Regions from separate parts of the Affinirhizobium pseudoryzae genome, predicted to be linked through region 2. Evidence: predicted binding sites of a transcription regulator. Region 2 holds the regulator's gene; each other region holds the start of a gene.

Region 1 (9,943 bases), 1.5 Mb from region 2:
CCGGAAACCGGCCTCCTCCACGGTCACATGTGTGCGAATGGCAGTCACCAGATCGGAAAGCGGTCGCCGGTCCGGGTGGTGATACAGCGGTTCATTGGTGGCAATCAGCGGCAGGCGGGCCTTGTTTGCCCAGAGGGCGAAACTCGCAAAGGCGACGGAATCGCGTCCGTCATAGTCGGCGGAAAGGCCAAGATAGATCCGATTGCCGAACCGGGCCTTGAAACGGGGAAGGAGAGCGGCAAAGGCACCTCCCGCTGCGGCGTCGTCCAGAAGGTGGCGGCGAGGCAGCACGGCCAGCATCATGTCGTCGCCCCATTCGAGGAGATCGTCGATGAACAGCGTACACTGGCCCTTGTCGCCGCGCAGGTTTCCGGCACTCAGCAGGCGGCAGAGCTTTCCCCAGCCGATCCGGTTGCAGGGAAAGGCGAGGATATCCGGGGTCTGGTCCGCAAAGATCAGTCGGGCACCGGGCTGAAACTTCAGTCCCACATCCTCCGGCATGTCCCGCAGTTGCGCATGGGCGCGCACCACGCCGGCCACGGTATTGCGATCGGCAATGCCGATGCCGGCCAGTTCGCCCTGTCGTGCTAAGGCTGCTGCGGCCTGCACCATTTCTTCCGGATGCGAGGCCCCTTCCAGAAAGGAAAAATTGGTGCGCGCGCCGATCTCGAAAAAGCGGGGTGGCGTGGTCATGCGAAAATCCCGTGCATGAACCAGCGGGGAGAGGCGGGCTGATCGAACAGTCCCTGGCGGTAGACCCAGAAACGCTGTCCCTCCACCGATTCCAGACGGAAATAATCGCGGGTGGGGGCGGTCTCGCCATCCACCCACCATTCGGCGGCTATCCGTTCGGGCCCCTCCGCGCGCAATACCGTATGGGTCAGACGGCGCCAGCGAAACCGCATCGGCGGTCCATCCGGGATTTCCACGGCAAAGGTCTCCAGCGGCTCCGGATGCTCGAAAAGCCTGAGTGGTCGTTCCCGCAGGGCCCATTGATGGGCGAGGGGGGCAGCATCCGGCAGGGGCTTGCGGGATGTTACATGGTCCAGAGCCGGAAGCGGAACGACGGCGCGCTCCGGAACATGACTTTCGCGCAATTGGTGGACCCGCAGACACTCCGGGCCGAGCCTGGCTGAAACCTGGTTGACGAAGTCCGCCAGCGATCCCTGCTCACGATCGTTCCCGGCAAAATCGCTCTGCAGACTGTCAAAGGCTTCGTGATGCAGGACGTTCAGACGCAGGATTTCGAAACCGAAACCGGCATCGAGCTCGTCCCCCACGGCTTTCAGGCGCTCTGCGAAAAGCCGGGCAATGCGGTTCGGATCCCGCAAGGGCCGCGCTGTCCCGGCGCTCAGGTGGAAGACCTTGCCATCCACCCGGAACAGGACCAGTTCGAACACACGCCCGCCGGCACCGCGGGCCTCCAGGCCCGGCTGCAGGGCGTGGGCCACCTGCGCGGTGAGTGCCAGGATGTCGTCTTCCGCAACGACGGGTTCCATCAGTCGCCGCTCCGCCGACAGTTGCGCGACGGGCCGGCGGGGGCATATCGCCTCCTCGTCCTCGCCGCGCGCCTGGTCGAGGCGCAAAAGAAGCCGGGTTCCGAAACGGCGCGCCAGCGGTGCCCGCGGCGCCTCCATCAGATCGCCGATCCGCTTGAGGCCCACCTTGTGCAGCGCCTGGACCGTGCTGTCGTCCAGCCGCAACGCCGCCACCGGCAGCGGCGAAAGAACCGCTTCCCTTTCGTCGTCTCCGACGATGCGGTCGCCGTCAAAACGGGCAATGGCCGACGACAGCCCGGGAGACGCGGAAATCGCCCCCCGCACCGCCATGCCCATCTGGTTGAGCCGGGTGAGGATGTCCTTGAGCATGGCCTCCTCGCCGCCGAAGAGATGCGCGCAACCGGTGATGTCGAGGAACAGCCCGTCAGCCCCTTCCAGTCCCACCAGCGGGGTGTAGCGGTCGCACCAGTCGCCGAGCGCTTCCAGGAACCGCCTGTCGGCGGAGGTGTCCTCTTCGATGACGATGAGGTTCGGGCAGATGGCACGTGCCTCCGCCAGTCCCTGGCCGCACTTCAACCCGGCCGCTTCCGCTTCCTTCTCCAGAGCGACAAGGCGCAGGCCGTTGTCGCGCCGGCCGGCATAGATGACCGGCGGATCGTCAGGACGCCCGTTCAAACGCCACGACAGACCCCATCGACGCCGGAGCACCCGGTCGATCGAAAGGCGCGGAAAGTAGAGTGCCAGAATGCGCTGCGGGCTGGCTTGCCGGAACAGCCCTTCCTCGTGAGACAAGGCCGTGTGGGAGAGCGAAAAATTGGCGGTCATGGGGGTTCCACTCCAGATCGAGGCAGAGGGGAGCCGGGATGCGGCTCTTCTCCAGGGTGAGACGGAAGACGGGATGTCCGATGCTGCCGCCAAGCATCGAACCATCGGGAAGGCGCCGCTCGAGGGCAGGCGCCGGTTCGGCGAGAAAGCGGAAGAGGGCACTGGAGGCCTCCTCCTCGCCCGCATGCCGGATGAGCAGAAGCGGCCGCCCCGCCGCCTTTGCCCGCAAGCTGAGCCGCCGGCTTTCGGTCAGGCCGAAAGGTGCCGGATTGCCGTGAACTTCCAAAAGGGTAGCCGCAAAAATGCCGCTGGAAAGGGCAGCCTCCGCCAGCCACAGGGCATCCTCCAGCCGCTGCGGGAGCGCGTGGTAGAAACGCGCACTATCCAGCCCGAAGGCCTTGAGGCCGGGCGCATAGGGCAGGCCCGCCTCCCCCCTCGCCATGCGGTCCGAAATCCACAGCACCGGGCCGGTCTCAGGGCCTGCATGCTGCAGACGGGCCGTCAGCGACAGGGCAAAACCACTGGCCGCGCCCGCGTGCCGGAAACCAAGGCTGCGGATTTCCGTGATGGCATCGAGCGGCAGACCGCCCTCCAGAGCCTCATCCAGGGCCGTCACGGCCATCGGCAGTCGTGACGGACTCTCCCCCTTGCCATCGGCGACATGCTCCGCCTCGGCGGCTGCCAGCGCCGGCAGAGCCTTGCCTTCCATTCGGGCAATTGTTTCGCGCAGGGCAAAAACCGTCTCCTGCGCCAGGACAGACCGTGTCATGGCGTCAGCTCCATTCAGAATGTTCACTTTATGTTCTTATGGATTCCAGAGGCCGCCGGAAGAGTCAACGGGGGGCTTGGCGAGATTCGTTTACGCTTCCCGCTTGCTGCTTGAATCCGCTCTCGAAAAAAATTCCCGAAAACCTTATATGGCTTGTAAAAAAGGAGCACACATGGCCCGTGTCGACCAGACCGATGATTGGCGGGATCGCCATGCCCCGACCATCAGCGCCTTCGAATCGCTGGCAATCGAGGCCTATGGCAACCTGCCGGAGGAATTCCGCGCGCTGACTCATGACCTCACCATCGAAATCGAGGATTTTCCCGATGACGAGGTGTTCGAGGACATGGCGCTGGAAACGCCCTTCGATCTGCTCGGCCTGTTCGAAGGGCGGGGCCTTTCGGAACGGTTCACGGTGGAAACCGGCGAGTTGCCGAACCGAATCCGCCTCTATCGCCGGCCGATCCTCGATTACTGGGCGGAAAACGAGGAGACGCTGGGTGATATCATCACCCATGTGCTGATCCACGAGATCGGCCACCATTTCGGCCTGTCGGATGACGACATGGAGCGCATCGAGGAAAGCGCCGAAGAGGCTGCCGACCGGACGGGCTGAGGATCGCCTCAGGCCCGCCTCAGGCTCTGGGCGGGATGCGACGGATTTTGGCGCCCAGCGCATTCAGGCGCTCGTTGATCCGCTCGTAACCGCGCTCGATCTGCTGGGCATTGTTGATGATCGAGGTGCCGTCCGCGCCCATGGCGGCAATCAGCATGGCCATGCCGGCGCGGATATCCGGGCTTTCCAGCCGTGCAGCCTTCAGCGGTGCCGGGCCGGAAATCACCGCCCGGTGCGGATCGCACAGGACGATCCGGGCGCCCATGGCGATCAGCTTATCGACGAAGAACATCCGCGATTCGAACATCTTTTCGAACATCAGCACCATGCCCTCGCATTGGGTGGCGGTGACGATGGCAATCGACATGGTATCGGCGGGAAAGGCCGGCCAGGGCTGGTCCTCGATCTTCGGCACATGGCCGCCGAAATCGGGTTCGATCTTCTTCGATTGTCCCGACGGCACAATCAGGTCGTCGCCTTCGATCCGGCAGTGAATGCCGAGCCGCTCGAAGCCCATCAGGGTGGAGCGGAGGTGTTCGACGCCGGCATTGGTGATGCGCAGATCGGAATCGGTGACCGCCGCAAGTCCGATCAGCGAGCCGACCTCGATATGGTCCGGACCGATGCGGTGGGTGGCGCTGCCGAGCGGCCGCCCGCCCTCGATCGTCATGCAGTTGGTGCCGATCCCGTCGATCCGGGCACCCATGGCATTGAGGAAATGCGCCAGATCCTGCACATGCGGCTCGGAGGCGCAGTTGCGCAAAATGGTGGTGCCGCTTGCCGCCACGGCGGCGCAGAGCGCATTCTCGGTCGCCGTCACCGAGGGTTCGTCGAGAAACACGTCGGCCCCAGTCAAGGCCTTGGCCTTGAAGACATAATCGCCGTCCAGGGTAATCTCGGCGCCCAGTTGCCGCAGGGCGAGAAAATGGCTGTCGAGACGGCGTCGTCCGATCACGTCTCCGCCGGGGGGCGGCAGAGTGATTTCGCCGCAGCGGGCAAGAACCGGTCCTGCGAGCAGGATGGAGGCGCGGATGCGCGAGCAGAGATCCGGATCGAGGGTCGCCGGCTGGATGTGGCGCGCATGGATACGCAGCGCATTGTGGCCCGTCCATTCGGTCTCGGCGCCAAGCGAAGCCAGAAGCCTGACCAGCGCCTCGACATCGCGAATGCGGGGAACGTTATGCAGCTCCACCGGCTGATCGGTCAGCAATGCTGCGGCGATGATGGGAAGCGCCGCATTCTTGTTGCCGGAGGGCTCGATCGAGCCGGACAGTCGGTGGCCTCCTTCAACGATATATTCGATGCGCTCTGCGGCTCTGGGTTCGGCCATGCTGTTCTGCCTCTTGGGAAAGCCGCGCGCCAAGGCGGTGGCGAAGGGAGGAGGTGACGGGGACTTGAAAAAACGATCTGAGCCTGCTTCGTCGCGGAGAAGGCCCATTTTATGGCATGAAGGCCATCGTTCTGTGGAAATCGCACATGCCCGCCAAGCGATCGGAGAGCGACAGCCTCATCCATGCCCGAATCCCGCACCATGGATGAGGCGATGAGGGAGAGCGCTTACTGCTCGCCCAGCTTCATGCTGGGATCATAATCCTTGCCGTGCACGGTCTTCACCACGGCCTGACCGCAATAGAGCTTGTTTTCCGCGGCGTTGAAGGTGTGGGTGGGGGATCCATGCAGTTCCCAGCCTTTGTTCAGCGCATCGGTCACCCGGTGGCAGAAGCTGGAATCGTCGGGTCCGGTGAGGAAACGATAGACTTTCATGTCAGGATCTTTCTGTCTTTTTGTCGTTGAGGGATCTTGCCAAAGCGAGAAGCCGTTCGGCCTCTTCCAGGTGCAGTCGCTCGATCATGCGGCCATCGAGGTTGATGACATTCAGGTCGGCCGCCTCCGGGCGGGCAAAGGCAGAGACGATGTTTTCTGCCTCGGCGATCTCGTCCGGTGACGGGCCGAAGGCAAGATTGGCGGGCTCGATCTGGGCCGGGTGGATCAGCATCTTGCCATCAAAGCCCATCTCGCGACCCTGCCGGCATTCCTGAGCGAATTCGTCGGCATTGCGGAAATCGTTGAACACGCTGTCGATGACGCTCACGTCATACGCCCGCGCGGCCAGCACCACCTGCATCAGCCAGGGCGTGAGAAAGCCGCGGCCCGGGCGCGGCAAGACGCGCGTTTCCTTGCGAAGGTCGTTGAGGCCGATCACAAATGCGTCAAGTCGGGTGACGGAAAAGCGGCTTGCGGCAATCGCCGCCACATCGAGAACACCCCGCGCCGTCTCCATCATGGCCCAGATTTTCGTGGTGTTGGCTCCGTGCTGATCCAGCACTTTCTGCACCGCCCTAAGGTCGTCCGGTCGCTCCACCTTCGGGATGAGCATGGCATCGGGGGCAAGCGCCATCGCCAGATCCAGGTCTTCGCGCCAGAAGGGGCTATCCAAACCATTGATGCGAATGATGGATTCCTGCTTCTGCTGCGGCGCGCCGGCCAGCAGCTGCCGCAGGTTTTCCCGCGCTTCCGCCTTCTTTTCCGGTGCCACCGAATCTTCCAGGTCGAAGATCACGCCGTCGCAGGCAAGCGTCCGGCATTTTTCCAGCGCCCGCTGATTGATGGCGGGCACGCTCAAAAGCGACCGGCGCGGCGGCCGGGGGGAGGGCGGGTGATCAAGCATCACGATCTTCTGGCAAGCTTTGTGATGAGGCGCAATAGCGCAGGAAGCCAAAGGCCCTTGCAAGACTCAAGAGAAAGGACCACATTTCCCACAGAGAAAGGTTCAACATCATGCAGAACATTCGTGCGCTCTTCCTCGGTCTCATTGGCATCGCCGCCATCGGTACCCTCGTTGTGCTGACGGCGTCGCTGACGATTGCCTTTGCCGGCATGCTTGCGGTCTTTACCGCCGTGAAGGCTCTGTCGCCCCGCCTCAAACCGGTGCCGGTGCGCGCCAGGTCCAAGGGCGCTCAGCAGGACCGCAAACAGGACATGCGCGTCTGGAACGATGGCCGCGGCACGATCATCGATCTCTGATCCGGCGGAATGACTGCCCAAGCGGTGCGCTCGCAAGCTTGCCTGCGTACCGTTTGATAGGAATGTGGTCTTCAAATCCCCTGTAAATTGGTCTATTGCAGCTTCCGCAGTCATAAGTCTCGCGGAGGCAGATCATGGAAAAATTCGTCAAGCTCACGGGCGTTGCAGCGCCGCTTCCGGTCGTCAACATCGACACGGACATGATCATTCCGAAGGATTACCTGAAGACGATCAAGCGCACCGGTCTCGGCCAAGGCCTGTTCGCCGAAGCGCGCTATCACGAGGATGGCACGCTCAATGCTGATTTCGTGCTGAACAAGCCGCAGTACCAGAATGCCAAGATCCTGGTTGCCGGTGATAATTTCGGCTGCGGCTCCTCGCGCGAACATGCGCCGTGGGCGCTTCTCGATTTCGGCATCCGCTGCGTCATCTCCACCTCGTTCGCCGATATCTTCTACAACAACTGTTTCAAGAACGGCATCCTGCCGATCGTCGTCTCCCAAGATGACCTCGACAAGCTGATGGACGATGCCTCGCGCGGTTCGAATGCCGTGCTTACCATCGACCTGGAAGCCCAGGAAATCTCCGGTCCGGACGGCGGTAAGATCACCTTCGACATTGATCCGGCTCGCAAGCACATCATGCTGGAAGGTCTCGACGACATTGCCACCACGCTGAAGAGCGATGGTGCGATTGCTTCGTTCGAAACGAAGATCCAGTCGGAGCGTCCCTGGCTCTGATGAGCCGGTGGCCCAACCCCTCTGCCGCGCAGAGGGGTAAGGGCGTTCAGACACACTCTGATCTCTCGTTCTGCGGCAGGCTCGGACGAGGTAAGGGGGAGGCGCGCTTTTCGCGCGTCATGGTGAGCCTGCCCATTTCAAGGACACCCGATCATGTCGCATTCTCTCTTTCTGCTTCCCGGTGATGGCATCGGCCCCGAGGCCATGGCCGAGGTCGTGAAGATCATCGCCTATATGAACGAGGCCATGGGCGCCGGTTTCACGACCGATGAAGGCCTCGTCGGTGGATGCGCCTATGATGCGCATGGCGTTGCCATCTCCGAAGGCGACATGGAAAAGGCCATGGCGGCCGATGCGGTTCTCTTCGGTGCCGTCGGTGGCCCGAAGTGGGATGAGGTGCCGTATGACGTGCGCCCGGAAGCCGGTCTGCTTCGCCTGCGCAAGGATCTGCAACTGTTCGCCAACCTGCGCCCGGCCATCTGCTATCCCGCACTCGCCAATGCCTCCTCGCTGAAGCCGGAGCTGGTCGAAGGCCTCGACATCCTCATTGTGCGCGAGCTGACCGGCGGCGTCTATTTCGGCGAGCCGAAGACGATCACGGATCTCGGCAATGGCCAGAAGCGCGCCATTGATACGCAGGTCTATGACACCTACGAGATCGAGCGCATCTCTTCGGTCGCCTTCGAATTGGCGCGCACCCGCAAGAACACCGTCTGCTCGATGGAAAAGCGCAACGTCATGAAGTCCGGCGTGCTCTGGAACCAGGTCGTGACGGAAACCCACAAGGCCAAATTCTCCGACGTGAAGCTGGAGCACATGCTGGCCGATGCCGGCGGCATGCAGCTGGTGCGCGCGCCAAAACAGTTCGATGTCATCGTCACCGACAACCTGTTCGGCGACATGCTCTCCGACGTCGCTGCCATGCTGACGGGTTCGCTCGGCATGCTGCCGTCCGCTTCGCTCGGCGCGCCGGATGCCAAGACCGGCAAACGCAAGGCTCTCTACGAGCCGGTGCACGGTTCGGCCCCGGACATTGCCGGCCAGGGCATTGCCAACCCGATCGCCATGATCGCGTCCTTCGCCATGTGCCTGCGCTACTCGTTCAACATGGTCACCGAAGCCGATCGCCTGGAAAAGGCGATTGCCAACGTGCTCGACAAGGGCATCCGCACCGGCGACATCATGGGCGAAGGTTGCACGAAGGTCGGTACCACCGAGATGGGCGATGCCATCCTCGCCGAGTTCAAGGCTCTGTCGGCCTGATCATCCAAACGCGAAGAGGCGCGGTTTTGCCGCGTCTCTTCAAAATGGCTGTCACACTGCCCTGCTAGATTTCCCTCCGGGGAAAGCAGGGGATCACCATGTACGGCAAGCTCAGGCGCCGCTATGCGCGCCATGGCGGCAGCGCCCGTCTCAATCTTCATATGCCGGTGCTGCTCATCGGCGCCAATCTCGTTCTCCTGGCCGTCCTGCTGCTCGATCAGCCGGTCTCGGCCTCTGTACTTCATTCCGGTTCGATGCTCAGGCAGATCGGCGCGGTCGTGACGGATGTCGGCAAGTCCGACTGGCTGATCTTTGCCGGGGTTCTTCTACTTTTCGAAGCCTTGTCCGTGTCGCGTCTCACACGGTCCGTTTCGGCCCGTTGCCAGGCGCTCCATGTGGGGCAACTGGCGGCCTATCTTCTGGCAACGGTCATCGTCTCCGGCCTCGTCGCCAACCTTGCCAAGCGACTGATCGGCCGGGTGCGCCCGCTTTATCAGGATGAGACCGGAATCTTCGGTTTCTCGCCGCTGCACGGCGGTTTCCAGTTCGAAAGCTTTCCCTCCGGCCATTCCACCACCGTCGGCGCCGTTCTCATGGCGATTGCCCTGATCGCACCACGCTACCGTGCGCTCTGTCTGGTCATGGCCATCTGGCTCGGCATCTCGCGCGTCGTGGTCGCAGCGCATTACCCGAGCGATGTGATCGCGGGGCTGACGCTCGGCGCCTGGTCATCGATCCTGCTGGCCGTGCTGTTTGCCCGCCACGGCATCCTGTTTCGCGACCAAGGGACGGCACTTCCGGTTCTGCGTCGCACGTTTCCGCTGGCGCTGCCCAAACCTGCCGTCACCGGTGCAAAACCCGCGGTTTCGCCGGACCATCGTGAGGATGGCGGAGCCCTGTCGGCCGCCGCTTGAACAATGGGATGCTCGGTCGTGTGACCGGTCAGATCTCGGTGACCTTGCCGCCCGGTGCCATGCCGATGAAATCGAACAGAATGGCGCGGGCGGCGGTCTCGTCACGGGCACTCATGGCCACTTTCAGCCGTTCGCAGGCTTCCGTCACGTTATGATGGACGATGGCGGTCGAGTCCGCCCGCAGGATCTTCGGGTGCGGTGTCTCGAGCGCGTTCGCCATGTCGTAGAAGAGTTCCTCGAACAGCTTCTCGCCCGGCCGGCTGCCCGTGACCTTGATCTCGATGCCGCCCAGC
Region 2 (9,943 bases):
GTTCGAATTGTCGCCAGAGGCATATCGAGCGACAGAATCATTTGAACGCACCCGGGCCACGGAACGGGAGCAGGAGAGGGCGCTTGCGCCTGTTTTTGCCGATCCGCTTCTCCCCTCCGGACCTCCGAGGCGGCGCGCCCTGCCGGCCCGCTTAACTGCCGGGCTAGCGGTCCTTGGCGTCCGGGGCGAGCCTCTTTCGACGGCGTTTTCCCGGGCCATCCAGGATGAGGTCGCGCATGGCCGGCTGTTCCTTTTGGTGCCGGTTCTGCTGGGGGCGGGGATTGTCGTGTGGTTGAGCCTGCCGCAGGATCCGCCCCCGGCTCTTTTCGGTCTGCTGGTGCCCCTCCTTGCTGTCCGGATTGTTCTCGGCGCCTCAGGCCAGCGGCTTGCAGCATCGGCGGTCATGGCCGTCGTGCTGTTCATTACCGGCATGGCGCTCGCTGCGCTGGAGACACGTTTCTCGCAAACGGTCCTGCTCGACAGCGCCGTCACGACCCAGATCAAGGGTCTCATCGAGCGGCGCGAGGCCGCCGGCGACAATCGGTGGCGCTACATCATCAGGGTGGAGGCAACGGAGAAACCGAGGCTGGCCCGCCCGGTGGAGCGGGTCGCGATCTCGGTGCGCAGTGCGGTCGCGCCATTTGCGCCAGGGGCACGGTTTGCAGGACGGGTGCGCCTGTCGCCTCCCTCTGGCCCGGCCCTGCCGGGGCTGACGGATTTTGGCTTCTCGTCCTTCTTCGACGGCATCGGCGCCATCGGTTATCTCTACGGCAAAGCCGAGGTTTCTGCCGCCAAGCCGGATCTTGGCACCATCGATCACCTCAAGATGGCGGTGTTTGCCCTGCGCGGCATGATCGGCGATCGCATTCGCGCGACGGTACCCGGAGATGCCGGTGCCTTTGCAGCGGCCATTGTCACCGACGAGAGGCGGGCGATCAGCCGGGAGACGCTGGAGGCACTGCGCCTGTCCGGACTTGCGCATATCGTTGCGATCTCCGGCCTCAACATGGCGCTCGCGGCAGGCATCTGTTTCGTCGGGCTGCGCACCGGGCTCGCGCTTTTCCCGCGCATCGCCCATGCGCTGCCGATCAAGAAGATCGCCGCCGCCGGTGCCCTTCTGCTGGTGAGTTTCTACTACCTCATTTCCGGCTTTGGTGTTTCTGCCGAACGTGCCTATGTGATGATGGCGATCATGCTGCTTGCCGTGCTCGCCGACCGACCGTCGATCAGCCTGCACAATCTGGCACTCGCCGCGCTCTTCATCCTCATCAAGTCACCCTCCGCGGTGATGGGGCCGAGTTTCCAGATGTCGTTTGCCGCAACCGCAGCGCTGGTGGCCGGTTATACCGCGTGGACATCACGCGAGCGCGAAAATGGGGCAGGGGGGGCCGCCATGCGCGCCCAGCCGTTGATTTGGAGTGGGGCCAAGTGGGTATGGCTGCTGTTGGCCGGTACCTTTTTCACCTCACTGATCGGCGGGGCGTCAACCGCGATCTTCACCATCGCGCATTTCCATCAACTCACCACCTATGGCCTGGTGGCCAATCTGGCCGCCATGCCGCTGATTTCGTTCGTCATCATGCCGGCGGCACTGGCCGGAATGATTGCCATGCCCTTCGGTCTCGACGCGCCGTTTTTCGCGGTGATGGGGCTTGCACTGGAGTGGGTGATCAGAATTGCCCACACCGTTGCCGCCTGGAACGGAGAGGTTTCCTTCGGTGTGAAGCACGCTCTTTTCCTGCCGCTCGCATCGGCCGGCTTCATCCTGATCGTTCTGTCCAGAACGGCATTGCGCCTGCTCGGCGTGGTGCTGATTGCCATGGCTCTTCTGGTGGACTGGCTGAGCCAGACGCAAAGAATACCTGATCTGCTGATTTCGGAGGACGGCACGCTTCTGGCCTTGCTGCAGAATGACAAGGCCTATGTAAACCGGCCACGCCCGTCCGATTTCCTGTATCGGCAGTGGCAAAGTGCGCATGGGATCGGAGAGACCATCCCGCCGCAGACATCCACCGCCGCACGCCCGGAACCGGAAGAGGCCCCCGAGCCAGCGGGATCCACTGCCGTTAAAGCCACCGTGACCGATGGACCACCCCCGCGACGGCCACCCTTGACGGACGCCGAGTTGCGAACCGCCCGCCAGGCCTTTGCCCGGCAATTTTCAGCGCACACCAGCCGCGGATTTCACTGTGTCCCGTCGCTCGCCTGCACCGCCGTCACAGAACACCACATCAGGATCATGGTCCTGCAGGATTCCCGCTACATCGGTCCTGCCTGCGACGAGGCCGATCTGGTGGTTGCCACATCGACGCGGCTCACCGCCTGCCGGTCCGGCGCGCTTCTCATCACCGGGGAACACCTGCGCCGAACCGGTGCATTGCAACTGTCATTTCCCGAAGCGCCAGGCGCAAGCCGCGACCAGACCGCCTGGGTCCTCACGGCGTCTTTTACCGACGAGTCGCGCCCGTGGCATCAGCACCGGGCCTATTCCTGGCGGACGGGCCGGAACGACAACCAGATCCCGCCGCACCTTGCGCGGCTCATCAGTGGTAACGGCGGATAAGCCCGACGAGCTTGCCCTGCACCTTGACCCGGTCGGAGGAGAAGATGCGCGTCTCATAGGCCGGATTGGCAGCCTCGAGCGCAATCGACGCTCCCTTGCGGCGGAACCGCTTTAGCGTGGCTTCTTCGTCATCGACCAGCGCCACGACGATGTCACCGGCAACCGCCGTGCTGCCATTGCGGATGATCACGGTGTCGCCGTCCAGGATGCCGGCCTCGATCATCGAATCGCCCTTCACCTCCAGCGCATAATGTTCGCCAGGACCCAGCATTTCGAGCGGAACGCTGATTTCGTGCGTGGTGTTCTGGATGGCGGAAATCGGCACGCCGGCAGCAATCCGTCCCATCACCGGGACGGCAGCGGAAGAAGCGCTGTCCTCGGCCACGGCCGTAAGGTTGGGTTTTGCCGGCGGAGCTTTGCCGAGACTGCCTTCGATGACACTCGGGGAGAAGCCGCGCCGGGGTTGCGGCGCCGGTGTATAGGCTTCCGGCAGCTTGATCACTTCGAGTGCGCGCGCCCGGTTCGGCAGCCGTCGGATGAAGCCGCGTTCCTCCAGCGCCGTAATCAGCCGGTGGATGCCGGACTTCGACGCCAGATCCAGCGCATCCTTCATTTCATCAAAAGAGGGGGGCACCCCGGACTCCTTCATGCGTTCGTGAATGAACAGAAGAAGTTCCTGCTGTTTGCGTGTGAGCATGGCGACGATCCTGATGGAAACAAATCCAGAACAGACACTATATGTTCCATATGTGTTCTGCAAGTGCTTAAAATCTGTTGAAGCATGCATCAACGGCGGGAATAGCTCGATTTTTCTTCCCGTAAAGAGAACGTGTTGCCACAAAGCAGTCTTGCGGAAGCGATGGCCAGTCGTTGCCGGGATGACGAAGCTACGCGATTCGCACAGCAGAGGGCGTGCATCCCGGGGCGGCTTTTCGGAAGCGTCTTTTTGCGCGGCGTCGGTGCTCGCCGGTCTGTGCCGCGGTCCCCTCCGATCTGTTGGGTGACAGCGGATCGCTGCGCTGCTAATCAGCGTCCCACAAGCACCGGGGCTGGCGGCCCGTGCGGCAAGGGCCGGCCCCGTGGCAAGGGCGGTGCGCGTTGCAGGTGTGGTTGAGGGTCTTAAGGAGTGAAGCAGATGTCAGTGAAAGCCAATTCGGAAGTCTCGGTCGGCGAGGGGTCCTCTCGTGTCGTGTTTTCCAACAGCGCGCCCTTCTCGCTGATCTGCGGTCCCTGCCAGATGGAGAGCCGCGAGCACGCCTTCATGATGGCGGGTGCGATCAAGGAGATCTGCGACAGGCTTGGCATCGGGCTCGTCTACAAATCGTCTTTCGACAAGGCGAACCGCACGTCCTTATCGGGCAAGCGCGGCATCGGTCTCGACAAGGCGATGGAGATCTTCGTTGATCTGAAGAAGGAATTCGGCTTTCCGGTGCTCACCGATATCCACACGGAAGAACAGTGCGCCCTGGTGTCCGAGACGGTGGATATCCTGCAGATCCCGGCCTTCCTGTGCCGGCAGACGGATCTTCTGGTGGCGGCCGCCAAGACCGGTCGCGTCATCAACGTGAAAAAGGGCCAGTTCCTGGCGCCCTGGGACATGAAGAACGTGCTGGCCAAATTTACCGACAGCGGCAATCCGAACGTGCTCCTGTGCGAGCGCGGAGCCTCCTTCGGTTACAACACGCTGGTCTCCGACATGCGGTCTTTGCCGATCATGGCGGGCCTCGGCGCACCGGTGATCTTTGACGCGACCCATTCGGTGCAGCAGCCGGGTGGTCAGGGTGGATCGACCGGTGGCGAGCGCCGTTTTGTCGAGACGCTCGCGCGTGCGGCGGTTGCCGTCGGTGTGGCCGGTCTTTTCATCGAAGCCCATGATGATCCGGACAACGCACCGTCCGATGGACCGAACATGGTGCGTCTCAGCGATCTCGAACGTTTGCTGGAAAAGCTGATGGCGCTGGACGCCGTTTCCAAGGCGGCCTGAGATGCGGTTGAAGCTCCGGGGGCGGATCGGCTGTCCCTGGAGCTTTGCGATCGGGGTCAGGAGGCCAGACGATAAGGCGCGCCGGCGTGCTGCGCCTTTGCGGTCTGTGTCTGACCGATCTCGAAACGCGCCATCTGGCGGGCGAGGTCCTGCGCATGTTCGGCGAGGTCCTGGCAGGAGGCGTTCGCCTCTTCGGCCATGGCGGCGTTCCGCTGCGTCACCTGGTCCATGTCGTTGACGGCCTGGCTGATTTCGGCAAGTGCGCTGGATTGCTCGCTGGCCAGGCCAACGATCGTTTCGATCAGCTGTGAGACCGCCAGCATCTGGTTTTCGATTACCCCCAGTGTTTCGCCCGTCCGGTTGACGAGTGTCACGCCCGTTTCCACCTGGGTGGTCGAGGTGGCGATCAGCTGACGGATTTCCTTGGCGGCACTGGAGGAGCGTCCGGCCAGTTCGCGCACCTCCTGAGCAACGACCGCAAAACCCTTGCCGGCTTCACCGGCTCTTGCGGCCTCGACACCGGCATTCAGCGCCAGAAGATTCGTCTGGAAGGCGATCTCGTCGATCACGCTGATGATCTGGCGGATCTGTGCCGAGGATTCCTCGATTTTCGACATGGCGGAAACGGCTTCCTGCACGATGCTGGTTGACTGTTCAGCACCCTGTTTCGTTTCCTCCATCCGAACATTGGCGGTGCGGGCGTGGTCGACCGTGGTCTTGATGGTCGCCGTCACCTCGGCAAGTGCGGATGCGGCTTCTTCCAGTGACGCGGCCTGCGTTTCGGTTCTTTGCGACAACTCGTTCGTGCCGCCGGCAATGCTGGAGACACCGGCGCGCACGGCGCCCATGGTGTCGGAAATGTAGGAGAGGGTCTGTTCCAGCGCCTGCAGGCTGCTGTTGAATTGCGCGCGCAGTTGCTCGTAATCGGGGGAGAAGGGCTGCTGGATCCGCGTGGTCAAGTCGCCGCGTGACAGCCGCGCGAGGCCGGTACTGAGTGTCTCGATGACACGCGCCCGTTCGGCATCGTCGGCGCTGCGGCGTGCCATGTCCGCCCGTTCTGCCAGAAGCACACGCTCCCGTTCGTCCTCCTGGCGTTTGCGGGCCGCAATGCGCTCCAGTGCGTTTTCGCGGAAGACGGTGACAGCACCGGACATCTCGCCGATTTCGTCGCCCCGGTCGTGGTATGGCACAGGTTGGGTATAGTCGCCCTTGGCCAGAATGCTCATATAGTCGCGCATGCCAGTCAGCGGGCGGATGGCGCGCCGGTGCATGGCAAACAGACCGAGGACGAGCACGCTTGCAGCGCCGATGGCGGCAAGCAGCGACACGGTGGTCAGCCAGGTCGTTTCGCTTGCAGCCTGTTTTTCTGCCGCGGCAAGAAAAGTATTGGCGCTGCCGACAAGCTTGACGACTTCCTCCTGGTGCTTCTGGAAAGCGCTTTGCAGGGCGGTCACGGCATCGCGCATCTGGCCGGCATCGCCGGATCGTACCGCAGCCGAATAGGGGCCGGCGATGATCTGCCAGAAGGTCTCCGATGTGGGCTCGACGGACCGTGCAAGCTGGTTCTTCAGATCGTCGGCGAGATCCGTTCCGGGCCAGTAGGTCTTGCGTTCGTCGTAACTTTTCTTCAGTTCGGCAATTTTCTGAAGATTTTCCTGGGCCGATTGCGGATGATAGGCGCCTTCCGTCGCCAACAGATACGCTTCGACAAGAAAAAGCGGCGGCGGAAGAATGTCCGCCACCAGGTCTTTTCCGTAGATGATCTGCTGGTAGACCGGGCCGTTGACCCTCAGGCGTTCGAACGCGCTGTTCTGGATCCCGACTGACGTTGCCAGGCCTGCTCCCACGAGACAGCCAAATAAAATGAGACTGCGCGCGATCGTGATTTTCATGAACTGGTTCCCACCCACCTGAGCCGACGGCAAGAGAATCGGCCCTTGTTTCCCTTGTCGTCGCAAAACTCGGACGATTCTGTTGAAAAATAATGAATGGTCTTGCGAATGGCTAAGTTAACCATCGGGAGTTGTTGTGTTTTTCGGACGTTATTACTTTTTGGATATAAGCTGCGCACGTTTTGCCCTTTTCGAGACATCAAGGGTTGTCGTCACACAGTTGGGTTGTCATGCTCCTGCCATTGTATTTTTTGTAACCTTGGATAAGACAGGCGGTAATTTCCACCGCATTGACCAGCAGGAAAAGCCATGACAGCCATTACCGATATCATCGCACGCGAAGTCCTTGACAGCCGCGGCAACCCCACCGTCGAAGTCGATGTCCACCTGGAAGATGGCAGCATGGGCCGTGCAGCGGTTCCGTCCGGCGCCTCCACGGGTGCGCACGAAGCCGTCGAACTGCGTGACGGCGGCAAGCGGTACCACGGCAAGGGCGTCGAAAAGGCGGTCGAAGCTGTCAACGGCGAAATCTTCGATGCAATCGGCGGCCATGATGCCGAAAATCAGATCCTGATCGACACGCTGATGGGCCAGCTGGATGGCACGCCGAACAAGTCGCGGCTTGGTGCGAACGCCATCCTCGGTGTCTCGCTCGCCGTGGCCAAGGCTGCCGCCGAATCGTCCGGCCTGCCGCTTTTCCGTTACGTCGGTGGACCGAACGCCCGCCTGCTGCCGGTCCCGATGATGAACATCATCAATGGCGGCGCGCATGCGGACAATCCGATCGACTTCCAGGAATTCATGATCATGCCGGTCGGCGCGGAAAGCCTGCGTGACGCCGTGCGCATGGGCTCGGAAGTCTTCCATGTCCTGAAGAAGGAACTGGCAGCCGGCGGCCACAACACGAATGTCGGCGACGAAGGCGGTTTTGCACCGGGCCTCAAGAGCGCGCCGGAAGCCCTCGACTTCATCATGAAGTCCATCGAAAAGGCCGGCTATCGTCCGGGCGACGACATCCAGCTGGCGCTCGACTGCGCCTCGACGGAATTTTTCAAGGACGGCAAATACGTCATGGAAGGCGAGGGCCGCACGCTCGAGCCGGAAGCCATGGCGGATTATCTCGCCGAACTGGCCGCCAAGTATCCGATCATCTCGATCGAGGACGGCATGGCGGAAGACGACTGGGACGGCTGGAAGTACCTGACCGACAAGATCGGCTCCAAGGTCCAGCTCGTCGGCGACGATCTCTTCGTCACCAACTCAGCCCGCCTGCGCGACGGGATCAAGATGGGTGTTGCCAACTCCATCCTCGTCAAGGTCAATCAGATCGGCTCGCTGACTGAAACGCTCGATGCCGTCGAGACGGCGCACAAGGCCGGCTACACCGCCGTCATGTCGCACCGCTCGGGCGAAACGGAAGACTCGACGATTGCCGATCTGGCGGTTGCGACCAATTGCGGGCAGATCAAGACCGGTTCGCTGTCGCGTTCGGACCGTATTGCCAAGTACAACCAGCTGATCCGTATCGAGGAGCTTCTGGGTCCTCAGGCGATCTATGCCGGCCGATCGATCCTGAAGGGCTGATCTGGCTCCATCTTCTAAAACGATTACATGGCGGTGCTGCGAGGCGCCGCCATTTTTGATTCCCGAGCGGCAGTCGGTTTTGTCGCCCGATCAACGATTGCTTAAGCATGTTCTGCCAAGGTCGAGCGACGTAATGCGTTGCAGGGCACAATCTCGCATGTGGACGAGACATCACAAAAAACGAAAATTCGGTCGGCTGGTTCTTCCTGCCATCACTGTCGCCTTCGTCTCCTATTTCGGCTATCATTCCGTGCATGGCGATCTCGGCCTCGTCGCAACGGAGAAATTCGAGCGCCTGCGTTTGGAGCGCGATGCCGAGCTTTCCAAGCTGGTGAAGAAGCGGGAGGCGCTGGAGCGTCAGGTTCAGCTGATGAGCGACGGCTCGCTTGAAAAGGATATGCTGGACGAAATCGCGCGATATCAGCTCAATGTCTCGCGTGACGACGAGATTGTGATCTTCAACAGCTATTTCTAAATTAACTGAAATCTAGTTAATCAACGCTTTTTACTTTAAATTCATGGGCTTAATAATCATGTGAGCCATGCATTTATGGCATTGCTGGCCTTTGCTTTCTTGCCTATGGTAGTTTCAACCAAACAAACTCGCAGGGAGGTTATGAATGGCGCCCAAGCAAGCCGCGTCGGCAGCCGGTCGTAAGACGGCGGCAAAGCCTGCAAAATCCAATGGTGGAGCAATCGCTGATTTCGATAAGGCCGAGGAACTCAAGGCCTATCGTGAAATGCTGCTCATCCGCCGCTTCGAAGAAAAGGCCGGCCAGTTGTACGGCATGGGCTTCATCGGCGGTTTCTGTCACCTCTATATCGGCCAGGAAGCTGTCGTCGTCGGCATGCAGATGGCGCTGAAGGAGGGTGATCAGGTCATCACCGGGTATCGCGATCACGGTCATATGCTGGCCTGCGGCATGAGTGCGCGCGGCGTTATGGCGGAGCTTACCGGTCGTCGCGGCGGTCTTTCCAAGGGGAAGGGTGGCTCGATGCACATGTTCTCCAAGGAAAAGCATTTCTACGGCGGCCACGGCATCGTCGGCGCGCAGGTCTCGCTCGGCACCGGTCTCGGCTTTGCCAACAAGTACCGCGGCAATGACAATGTCTCGCTCGCCTATTTCGGCGATGGCGCGGCCAACCAGGGCCAGGTCTATGAAAGCTTCAATATGGCGCAGCTGTGGAAGCTTCCGGTCATCTACGTGATCGAGAACAACCGCTACGCCATGGGCACCGCCGTGTCGCGCGCCTCCGCCCAGACGGATTTTTCGCAGCGCGGTGCCTCCTTCGGCATTCCGGGCATGCAGGTCGATGGCATGGATGTGCGCGCCGTGAAGGCTGCAGCTGACGAAGCTGTCGAGCATTGCCGCTCCGGCAAGGGTCCGATCATCCTCGAAATGCTGACCTATCGCTATCGCGGCCACTCCATGTCCGACCCGGCGAAATACCGCTCCAAGGATGAAGTGCAGAAGATGCGCTCCGAACATGACCCGATCGAGCAGGTGCGTCTGCGTCTGGTGGAAAGGGGCTGGGCGTCGGAAGACGAGTTGAAGGCCATCGACAAGGATGTCCGCGACGTCGTGGCCGACTCGGCCGATTTCGCCCAGAACGATCCGGAGCCGGATGTATCCGAGCTCTACACCGACATTCTGCTCTGATTTCGGGGAGGGAACCTCATGCCGATCAATATCCTCATGCCCGCCCTCTCTCCGACCATGGAAGAAGGCACGCTGTCCAAGTGGCTGAAGAAGGAAGGTGACACCGTCACCTCCGGCGACGTCATCGCCGAAATCGAAACCGACAAGGCAACCATGGAAGTGGAAGCCGTGGACGAAGGCGTCATCGGCAAGCTGCTGATCGACGCCGGTACCGAGAACGTCAAGGTCAATACGCCAATCGCCGTCCTGCTACAGGAAG
Region 3 (9,943 bases), 690 kb from region 2:
TTTCCGAGCGGAAGCTATCGCGGCGATGCACGACCGTGACGGATTTCGCGATGTTCGACAGATAGAGCGCTTCCTCGACGGCGGAATTGCCACCGCCGACCACAATCACGTCCTTGTTGCGATAGAAGAAGCCGTCGCAGGTGGCGCAGGCGGAGACGCCGAAACCCTGGAAATGCTGTTCGCTCTCGATGCCGAGCCACTTGGCCTTGGCGCCGGTCGCGATGATCAGCGTGTCGGCGGTCCAGACCTGGCCGGAATCCGTGCGGATGACGAAGGGACGCTGAGACAGCTGCACTTCGGTGACGAGATCGTTGACGATCTCCGTGCCGACATGCTGGGCCTGCTTCAGCATCTGTTCCATCAGCCAGGGGCCCTGGATCGGATCGGCAAAGCCCGGGTAGTTTTCCACATCGGTGGTGATCATCAGCTGGCCGCCCTGCTCCATGCCGGCGATCAGCACCGGCTTCAGCATGGCACGGGCGGCATAGATGGCGGCGGTATAACCGGCAGGGCCGGAGCCGATGATGAGAACATGGGCATGGCGGGCAGACATGAAACGGATCCTTTCGCGGGGCGCTGCGGGCGGATACAACCGAACGTGACAAGGCCTTCAGGCAGCGCCTTTTCCTCATTTATGATCGTTCCCCACTGCAATTCAAGGTCGCCGGGCAGCTTGCGGCCCAGCTTGCCAAGTTACGCACAATAATGGTGCGTCGTCGCGACATAATCTTGCGCGTTTTCCTTGCGTTCGGGATGGCTTTGGCTATTAGCATGGCAAAACGCGATATGAGGTTTCCCGTGCTCCGAGCCGAACTCGACGCCATCGACATCAAGATTCTCCGAGAACTGCAGCGCGACGGCCGCATGACGAATGTGGAGCTCGCCGAACGCGTCGGCATTTCCGCGCCGCCTTGTCTGAGGCGCGTGCGCAAGCTGGAAGAGGCCGGGGTCATCGAGGGCTATGCGGCGATCCTCAACGGGCCGAAGCTCGGCTTCGATCTCGTCGCCTTCTGCCTGGTCGGTCTCAAGCACCAATCGGAAGCGAACCTGAAGGCCTTTGCCGGGCTGGCGCAGAGCTGGCCGATCGTGCGGGAAGCCTGGATGGTGTCGGGCGACAGCGATTTCCTGCTCCGCTGCACGGCGGAGAATCTCACGAGCTTCCAGGATTTCGTCATCGAGGTGCTGGCGGCCAACGAGCATGTCGATACGGTCAAGACCATGCTGACCATCCGCCAGGTGAAGAAGCTGGGTTTGGTGGAGGTGTGAGGTTCTGCCTCAGCCCGGCGCCAGCGTAATGCGGAGATTTCTCCGGTCGCTGATCGGATTGAGCGGAGAGCCTTGCCAGGCAAACGCGGCCTGCTGGCTAAGACGGGCGATTTCCCGCTCCAGTTTCTGACCGAGCGACCGCTTCTGCCGATGGAGCGCCCAGGCGCGTTCGATTTCGCCGTCCAGCCCAAGCCGCCGGTCCTTCGCTAGGAACTGGTCCTGGATGCAGAGGGCCGGCAAGGTCTGATAGGTGGTCAGTTCGGCAAACAGCGGCGAGGCGGGATCGAACAGGATGTGGTCGAGCGCGCGGTCGCAGGTGCGGACCTTCGCCAGCAGATGCTGCGCGGCCTTCGGCGTCGCGATATAGCCGGCGGTGCCGAGATGGGCGCTCTTCAGCCGCGCCAGTTCGATGCCGTTTCCGAGGGACTGCCTCTCGCGGCCGATCTGTACGCTCTTTCCCGTTGTCTCGATCTTCACGAGGTCGGCATTTGCCGGCAGCCAGGCAGGGTCCTGCAGCAGCCTTGTCGCGGCTTTGGCCAGATGGATGTCATCCTCGACCACCACGCCCGGCTCTCCCGATGCAGCGATCCGGGCCCAGGCCTCGCGGTGGCTGAGCAGGCAGCCGATTTCTCCGGCCGAGAGTCTGCGCGACCCCTCCGGATGACACGCGGACCAGGGCGCAAGCTCCGCCTCGGACAGCGCCCTTCCATTGACGCCCGCCACCCGCTCGACGGCAAGGCCTGCGGCATCGAGCAGGGCCTGCATGCGCGCCATGCGGTCGGTTTTGTGGTCGAGGTTGATGACGTAGGTGATCACGGCTGCGGCCGATCCGCCAAGAGATCCGCATAGACAGCGCCGATTGCCGCGGCCTCGCGCTCAATCGAGAAGTTTTGCCGCATATGGACAAGCGCCGCCGCGCCCTGACGCTCACACAGCGCGGGGTCAGCGAGATAGGGGCGGATGCCGGCGGCAAAGCTGTCGAGGGAGCCGCGCTCCACCATGCACCCCGTTTTGCCATCGAGGATGAGTTCGGCAAAGGCGCCGACATCGGCAGCCACCACCGGCACGCCGGTGGCCATGGCTTCGAGCGGCGTCAGCCCAAAGCCTTCCCAGCGCTGCGGCGCGACGAAGAGATCGAGCGCCCGGTACCACGCGTTGATATTGGTGTGTTCGCCAACGAAGAGGATGCGGTCGCCAAGGCCGGCGGCCTTCACCTTCGCCTTCAGCTCGTCCTCGAAGCCGACATGTTTTGCCGTTGCGCGGCCGGCCACCACGGCTTTCCAGCCGGGATGTTCGGGTAGCAGCCGGATCATGGAATCGACGAAGAGATCGGTGCCCTTCTGGTGGCGCACGCGGCCGAAGCAGCCGACATAATGGAATGCCGGATCGAGGCCGACCGTGGCTTTCGCGGCTGCCTTGTCCGCTGCAGGCGAAAATCGCTCAAGATCGATGCCGTGCAGGATGACGGTGCTCTCGCGCTCCAGATAGGAGGCGGTCTTCTGGCAGACGGCGATCACCCGGTCCATCTTGGAGATCAGCCATTTCGTCCAGCCGGTATGCCGGCGCTGCGAGGCCGACGTGAAGACGAGCTTCAACGGCATGCGCAAAACGTCGCGCAGAATGATGCCCGGCAGCATTTCGATGTTGCGGCGGGCATGCCAGACGCGCGCGCGCCTGCCCGCCGGCGGGCGCCAGAGCGCGGGCAGGGCGGCATAGCCCATCGAGGGCAGATGGCTGGGCAGGCCGGGGCCGAAGGTGACGACCTTCTGGCCGAGGCGGTTCTGGATCGGCACGAGCTGGATGACGGTCGAGGTGACGCCCGAAAGCCGCCGCTTGAAATGCGGCGCAATCACCTCGACCTTTGTCAAATCATGGGACACGGGCGCTGGGCTGGTTGGGTTTCTCAGCCCCAGGAGACCTTCAGAACCTCATAGGCCTTGGAGCCGCCCGGCGCATTCACTTCAATGCTGTCGCCGACTTCCTTGCCGATCAGCGCGCGCGCAATCGGCGAGGAGATCGAGATGCGGCCTTCCTTCACATCGGCTTCCTGGTCGCCGACGATCTGGTAGACCTTCTCCTCATCGGTATCCTCGTCCACCAGCTTCACGGTGGCGCCGAACTTGATCTTCGAGCCGGACATCTTCGTGAGGTCGATCACCTCCGCGCGGGCCGTCAGGTCCTCAAGTTCCGTGATGCGGCCCTCGTTGTGGCTCTGCGCTTCCTTGGCGGCATGGTATTCAGCGTTTTCCGACAGGTCGCCATGGGCGCGCGCCTCGGCAATCGCCTCGATGATCCGGGGACGCTCTTCCTGCTGACGCCAGCGCAGCTCCTCCTGCAGCTTGGTAAATCCGGACGGCGTCATCGGTACCTTATCAACCATGATATCTTCTTCCTCAGTCTCATGGCCGCAACGCACGGCCACAAAAAGAAACAGGTCCCGGAGCGATACTCCGGAACCATGCGAAATCCTCAAGTCCTCGAATCATAGCAGAAACGCGGCGCGAATTTCCAGAAAATTCGAAATAGGGCAGCGGCGCTGACCTGCAAGGTGGCCCGATGATGAGGCATTCGCGGCTTGACGTTTGGCGTAAGAACATATAGTGAACATACTAATGAAGAAGTCGCTGAAAGAACGCCTCGCCATTCTCTCGGATGCCGCAAAATACGATGCCTCCTGCGCATCGAGCGGCACGACGAAACGCCAGTCGGCCGGCTCCGGCGGGCTTGGCTCAACGGAAGGGTCGGGCATCTGCCACGCCTATGCGCCGGACGGGCGGTGCATTTCGCTGCTCAAAATCCTGCTGACGAATTTCTGCATCTATGACTGCGCCTACTGCATCAACCGGTCGTCCAGCAATGTGGAGCGGGCACGGTTCACGCCGGAAGAGGTGGTCTGGCTGACGCTCGAATTCTACCGGCGCAACTACATCGAGGGCCTGTTTCTATCCTCCGGCATAATTCGCTCCTCCGATCACACGATGGAGGAGATGGTGCGTATTGCCCGCGAACTCCGCACCACGCATCACTTTCGCGGCTATATCCACCTCAAAACCATTCCGGAGGCCTCGCCCGCGCTGATCGAGGAGGCGGGGCTCTATGCCGATCGCCTGTCGATCAACATCGAACTGCCGACCGATAGCGGCATCGGCCAGTTCGCGCCGGAAAAGAAGCCCGAGAATATTCGTCGCGCGATGGGCGATTTGAGGCTGAAGATCGAAGATGCGTCGGAACCGACGCTGCAGACGAAGAAGCGCAAGCATTTCGTGCCCGCCGGCCAGAGCACGCAGATGATCGTCGGGGCGGATGGCGCAAGTGACGCCACCATTCTCGGCACCAGCGCGAGGCTTTACGGCAGCTACGGCCTGAAACGCGTCTATTATTCCGCCTTCAGCCCGATCCCGGATGCCTCGTCGAAACTTCCCCTCATCAAGCCGCCGCTGATGCGCGAACACCGGCTCTACCAGGCGGACTGGCTCTATCGCTTTTATGGTTTCGATATCGGCGAAATCACGTCGGTGTCGGAAGACGGCAATCTGGATCTCGACCTTGATCCGAAACTTTCGTGGGCGCTCGGCCATCGCGATCGGTTCCCGGTCGATGTCAACCGCGCACCGAAGGAGATGCTGCTGCGTGTGCCGGGCTTCGGCACAAAGACGGTCAAGTCCATTCTCTCGTCCCGCCGCTTCCGCCGCATCCGATTGGAGGATCTCGGGCGGTTGGGCGTGTCGCTGCGCAAGGTGCAGCCCTTCATCGTGGCGGACGGCTGGACGCCGCACCGCGTGCTCGAACGTTCGGATCTGAAGGCGATGTTTGCGCCGAAGCCGGAACAACTGACGTTGTTCTGATGCAAACGGTGTTTCTCAACGGTCGCGGTGACTTTGACGAATGGCGAGATTCCGCGCGGGTGCTCTTGCTGAGTGAGGTGGAGCCTGAGCGTATCGACTGGCGCATCGCCGGCGAGGGTGCGGATCTCTCCGGCTTTGCCGAGACGCCGCTGCCGGTGCCGCCGGCGGGCAAACAGGCGGTTGCCGTGCCGCCGGCCTTCCTCGAACTGGCCGAAAACATCGTCTGCCATAGCGATCCCGCACGCTTCGCGCTCCTCTACCGCCTGCTCTGGCGCATTCGTCATGACCGCGCGCTGCTGCAGGTCGTGTCCGACCCGGATGTGATTGCCGCGCGCAAACTGGAAAAATCCGTGCGGCGCGACAGCCACAAGATGAAGGCCTTCGTGCGGTTCAAGGAGGTGGCGTCCGATGATCCGACCGGGCGGCGGCGTTCGTTCATTTCCTGGTTCGAGCCGGACCATTTCATCGTCGCGCGCATGGCGCCGTTCTTTCGCCGCCGCTTCTTCGACATGGACTGGGTGATCGCGACGCCGAAGGGGTCAGCGGCCTGGGACGGCGAAAACCTGACCGTCTCCGACCTGCCGGCGGACAAGCCGAATGCGAGCGATGCGACCGATGATCTGTGGCGCGTCTACTATGCCAACATCTTCAACCCGGCGCGGCTGAAGGTGAAGGCGATGACGGCGGAGATGCCGAAGAAATACTGGAAGAACCTGCCGGAGGCGGCGCTGATACCAGACCTTATTGCCAATGCAGAAGCCAAGGTGATCGAGATGGCGGCGCGGGCCGCCTCCCAGCCGCCCGCCTTTCACGCGCGGCTTCAGGAGCGGATGGCGGAGGAACTGGCCGACGTTGCCCCGCCGCCCGAAGGGCTGGAGGCGCTCCGCCATGCGGCGAGCCGCTGCACGCTCTGTCCGCTGCATTGCCAGGCGACGCAGACCGTGTTCGGCGAGGGTCGTCTGGGGGCGAGCGCCATGATCGTCGGCGAGCAGCCGGGCGACCAGGAGGATCTGGCGGGGCGCCCTTTCGTGGGGCCAGCCGGAAAGCTGTTCGACGGCGTGCTCTCCGAGGTCGGGCTCGACCGGTCGAGCCTCTACGTCACCAATGCAGTCAAGCATTTCAAATACGAACCACGCGGCAAGCGGCGCATCCACCAGAAGCCAAACCAGGCTGAGATCGAACAATGCCGGTGGTGGTTGAAGCAGGAGGTGGATCTCGTCCAGCCGAAGCTGATCGTTGCCATGGGCGCAACCGCCTATTTCAGCCTGACCGGTGAGAAGAAGCGGCTCACCGATGTGCGGGGCCATATTCTGCCGATGGATCAAGGTCGCAAGCTGTTCGTCACCGTGCACCCGTCCTTCCTGCTGCGCATTCCGGAGGAGACTCGCAAGGCGAGCGAGTTGTCACGCTTCCGCGAGGAGATGGCCGTGGTGCGCCAGCTGGTGGAAACGGGCTTTCCCAATTATCCGTGACCGGCGAGCGCCGTCTCGTCGATCTTGGCCCGGGCAAAGATGTGGCGCGCGAGAAGGGCGAGCAGGATCAGGGTGACGGAGGCGACAAGGCAGCAGGCGGCAAAACCAAGGCCGAAGGCGGCGCGCGCATCGAGAAGCCACTCCGGTTGGACGGAAGGCGACACACGTTTTGCCGTATCCACCGCACCGGCGAGCGTTGCCGTGACCGTTTCGGCAGTCGTGGCATCGAGCCCGGACAGGTCGGCATTTTGCATCATCAATCGGTAGACTACCGTGCCGAGGCTGCCGAGGACGGCCACACCGAGTGCGCCGCCGAATTCCGCACTGGTTTCCGAGATGGCGGAGGCCGAACCGGCGCGCTCCGGCGGTGCCGTGCCGACGATGAGCCCGGTTGTCGTCAAAATGACCGGCACGAAGCCGAGGCCGACCAGCATGCTGGCAAACAGGATCGCGTAGAGGTTCTGGTGATAGGCGGCGAACGCCATCACGGTCGTGCCGAGCGCATTGACGACGAGGCCCGCCAGCACTGTCCTGACCGGGCCGAGCCGTTTGGTGACCCGCCAGGCCTGCAGCGACATCAGCGTGAAGACGAGCGCCGAGGGGATCGACCAGAGAGCGGCTTTCAGCGGCGAAAGATCCAGCACGAGCTGCAGATAGAGGTTCTGGAACAGGAAGACACCGAACACGAAGAACACGCCCGCCAGATTGACCAGCAGCGAGGCGGTGAAGGCGGGGATGCGAAACAGCGCCAGATCGATCAGCGGGTGCTCCAGCCGTTTCTGGCGGCGGATGAACAGGGCCCCGATCGCGAGGCCGGCAACAATGGCGACGAGCTGGTCAGGAGCATAACCATAGGCTGCCATGTGTTTCAGCCCGTAGATGATCGGCAGCACCGTTGCGAGGGACAGCAGCACACTCTTCAGATCAAGGCGGCCGCCGTCCGCGTTGCGATATTCGGGCAGCAGGAAGGGCGCAACGCAGAGCAGCGCAAGCATGATCGGGATGTTGATCAGGAAGACCGCGCCCCAGTGGAAATATTGCAGCAAAAGCCCCCCGAGCAACGGCCCGACGAGACCGCCCAGCGCAAAGGCGGTGCCCCAGATGCCGATGGCCCGGTTGCGCTCGGATTCGTCCTGGAACAGGTTGACGACGAGCGACAGGGTGGAGGGGGCGATGGTGGCTCCGGCGATGCCGAGAAAGGCGCGCGCCACGATCAGCTGGCCGGAGGTCTGGGCAGCCGCGGCAAAGGCGGAGGCGAGCGCGAAGGCGAAGGCACCGATCAGCAGCACGCGGCGACGACCTACCCGGTCGCCCAGCGTCCCCATCGTCACCAGGAAACCGGCCACCATGAAGCCATAGATGTCGTTGATCCACAGCAACTCGGAGGGCGAGGGATCGAGATCGCGCACGATCGCCGGAATGGCGAGGAAGAGAACCGACAGGTCCATCGAATAGACGAGGCAGGCGATGGAGAGGACGAAAAGCCCGATCCATTCGCGACGCGTCGCGCGCTGCGGCGCAAAATGCTGATCCGCCATGGCGGGCCACCTCCCATTCCAGATTGTCCCAAGCGTCCTTGTGCCCTGAGCGGCCGTGCCTGTGCCACGGTGCAGGATCAGCGCTGTCTCCGGCGGCGAGACTTGGTTCCCTCTTGCGTTTTGGCAAGAGGATGAGGCGTGGGGCGGCTCCCTTCCTGTCAGCAAATGCTGATGTGGTGCGCGACGGCAACAGACGGATTGGCGCGGAGAGACTCAATCCACGAAGAGGACGCCCGGCGGCAGGTTCGGCGGATCGTAGGGGCCGGCCGCCTTGCGAAGCTGGACCGAGTGATGCACCAGAGCCGTCGGCGGAATGAAACGATAATCCTGGCGGGGAAGATAAAGGCCGCCCGCCGGTTTGCCCGCATTGCGGAAGGAGGTGGCCGGGATTTTGCGCGGCAGCCATTCGACGGCGGGCCAGAACTTGGTCATGGAGTTATGCAAGGCCGCGGTGGCCTCGGGTGCCACGTATGTCGCACTGTTGATGCCTTCCACCAGTTCATCCACCATACGGCGGCGGTAGATCAACCCGGCGGGCTTGGTTTCCTTGATCATCCAGCGGAGCGGGATCTTGATCTGCTGGCTTTCCTTCTCCGGATAGCCACCGCCGACATCCCCATGCACGCCGGAAAACCAGACCTCCTTCACATCCTGCGGGCGGATGCCGTCTTCGTTCCTCGGCTTGAACGGCCCGCCCCAATAGGGCTGGCCGGGCGTCCACAGTTCCGGCTGGAACATGGTGCGGCGCTCATCGATGGCGACGGCGTGGCGCACCATCTCGACGCTTGAATTGCGATCGGTAAAGGGATGCGTCTTCAGCTGCGGCCCCCATTTGCCGGGTTCGATCACCGAGGCGACCGTATCGAACAGGCCGAGCAGGCGGATCGGCGGACGGTCGTTGCGCAGCGTTCGTTCGTAAAGGCGCATGGTCTGGAAGGCCGAGGGGGCCTCGCCGACCGCTTGCTTCTGCGCTGTCTGTTCGTGCTCGGGAATGCCCTTGTAGGTGCGATAGGCGTAATCGAGCAGGTTCAGGTGAATCTTTTTCGTCAGACCGAAGGCGTGGATGAAACCGGCCAGGACCCGGGCAGTATAGGCGCCGCGGCTGAAGCCGAAAATATAGATGCGGTCACGATCCCTGTGGTGGCCATCGGAATCCAGCGGGCCAGCATCATAGTGCTCGACCAGCATTCGGCAGGCTTCCTTGACGTTTTCGTCGAGCCCCCAGCCGGTCGCCAGGCCCCAGACTTCGGAGGCCTCGCGCTGCAGCTTCGACCACGAGTTGGCTGCCCCGAAGGTGCCGACGCCCGGATCGTAATAGACGATCTGTTCGGATGAGCGCTTGAGGCAGCCGAACAGGCGCAGGATATTGGTACGGTCTGCGGAGATCTCGTTCGACGTCCCGTCGAACAGAATGACAATGTTCTTGGACATGCATTCCCCCTGATCGCCTCATGCGACGGGGCATTTTGGTTGTGTCAGGCGAAAACTTCAACCGGATTTTGCCGCGCTTCCAGAACGCGTTCCAGCCGGTCGAAATTCTGTTCGTTGGCAAGCGCGATGAACTTGGTGAGCGTGGTGTTGTCCTCGTTCGGCTCCATCCGCATCACCCAGGTCAGACGGCTCGCGCTGTCGCTCACCACCTCGAACCGCATCTCCATGTCGAAGACGTGGATCGGATCGTGATGGGTAAATGTGATGCGCTCCGGCACGACGATCTCGCCGAAGGTCGAGCGGTTGAGGAAATCTGTGCCGTTGGAGGCCGTCATGGTGATCAGCCAGGTGCCGCCGGGTTCAAACTCGAAGCGGTGGATCTCATTGGTAA

Evidence for each region. The regulator LexA, encoded in region 2, represses DNA repair genes until DNA is damaged. The targets are predictions, from matches to a motif close to TGTTCNNNNTGTGTTCNG.
Region 1: the regulator LexA is predicted to act here: its motif matches at 3,114-3,131, upstream of G6N78_RS25770 (ImuA family protein).
Region 3: the regulator LexA is predicted to act here: its motif matches at 3,856-3,873, upstream of G6N78_RS11665 (putative DNA modification/repair radical SAM protein).

What each region holds. Positions count from the first base shown of each region.
Region 1 covers NZ_CP049241.1:1,551,519-1,561,461, reverse strand. Annotated here, with positions in the region: gene G6N78_RS07590 (error-prone DNA polymerase) at 1-693, opposite strand, end outside; gene G6N78_RS07585 (Y-family DNA polymerase) at 690-2,117, opposite strand; gene G6N78_RS25770 (ImuA family protein) at 2,158-3,093, opposite strand; gene G6N78_RS07580 (metallopeptidase family protein) at 3,266-3,709, shown strand; gene murA (UDP-N-acetylglucosamine 1-carboxyvinyltransferase) at 3,729-5,039, opposite strand; gene G6N78_RS07570 (DUF1737 domain-containing protein) at 5,267-5,473, opposite strand; gene G6N78_RS07565 (HpcH/HpaI aldolase/citrate lyase family protein) at 5,475-6,377, opposite strand; gene G6N78_RS07560 (hypothetical protein) at 6,488-6,733, shown strand; gene leuD (3-isopropylmalate dehydratase small subunit) at 6,868-7,473, shown strand; gene leuB (3-isopropylmalate dehydrogenase) at 7,627-8,736, shown strand; gene G6N78_RS07545 (phosphatase PAP2 family protein) at 8,835-9,650, shown strand; gene G6N78_RS07540 (polysaccharide biosynthesis protein) at 9,679-9,943, opposite strand, start outside.
Region 2 covers NZ_CP049241.1:3,087,870-3,097,812, reverse strand. Annotated here, with positions in the region: gene G6N78_RS14980 (ComEC/Rec2 family competence protein) at 287-2,563, shown strand; gene lexA (transcriptional repressor LexA) at 2,544-3,260, opposite strand; gene kdsA (3-deoxy-8-phosphooctulonate synthase) at 3,699-4,547, shown strand; gene G6N78_RS14965 (methyl-accepting chemotaxis protein) at 4,604-6,439, opposite strand; gene eno (phosphopyruvate hydratase) at 6,749-8,023, shown strand; gene G6N78_RS14955 (FtsB family cell division protein) at 8,181-8,498, shown strand; gene pdhA (pyruvate dehydrogenase (acetyl-transferring) E1 component subunit alpha) at 8,644-9,684, shown strand; gene G6N78_RS14945 (pyruvate dehydrogenase complex E1 component subunit beta) at 9,703-9,943, shown strand, end outside.
Region 3 covers NZ_CP049241.1:2,397,236-2,407,178, forward strand. Annotated here, with positions in the region: gene trxB (thioredoxin-disulfide reductase) at 1-553, opposite strand, end outside; gene G6N78_RS11645 (Lrp/AsnC family transcriptional regulator) at 799-1,266, shown strand; gene G6N78_RS11650 (glycosyltransferase family 25 protein) at 1,276-2,082, opposite strand; gene G6N78_RS11655 (glycosyltransferase family 4 protein) at 2,079-3,146, opposite strand; gene greA (transcription elongation factor GreA) at 3,170-3,646, opposite strand; gene G6N78_RS11665 (putative DNA modification/repair radical SAM protein) at 3,879-5,111, shown strand; gene G6N78_RS11670 (UdgX family uracil-DNA binding protein) at 5,111-6,583, shown strand; gene G6N78_RS11675 (MFS transporter) at 6,574-8,121, opposite strand; gene G6N78_RS11680 (T6SS phospholipase effector Tle1-like catalytic domain-containing protein) at 8,335-9,552, opposite strand; gene G6N78_RS11685 (SRPBCC domain-containing protein) at 9,597-9,943, opposite strand, start outside.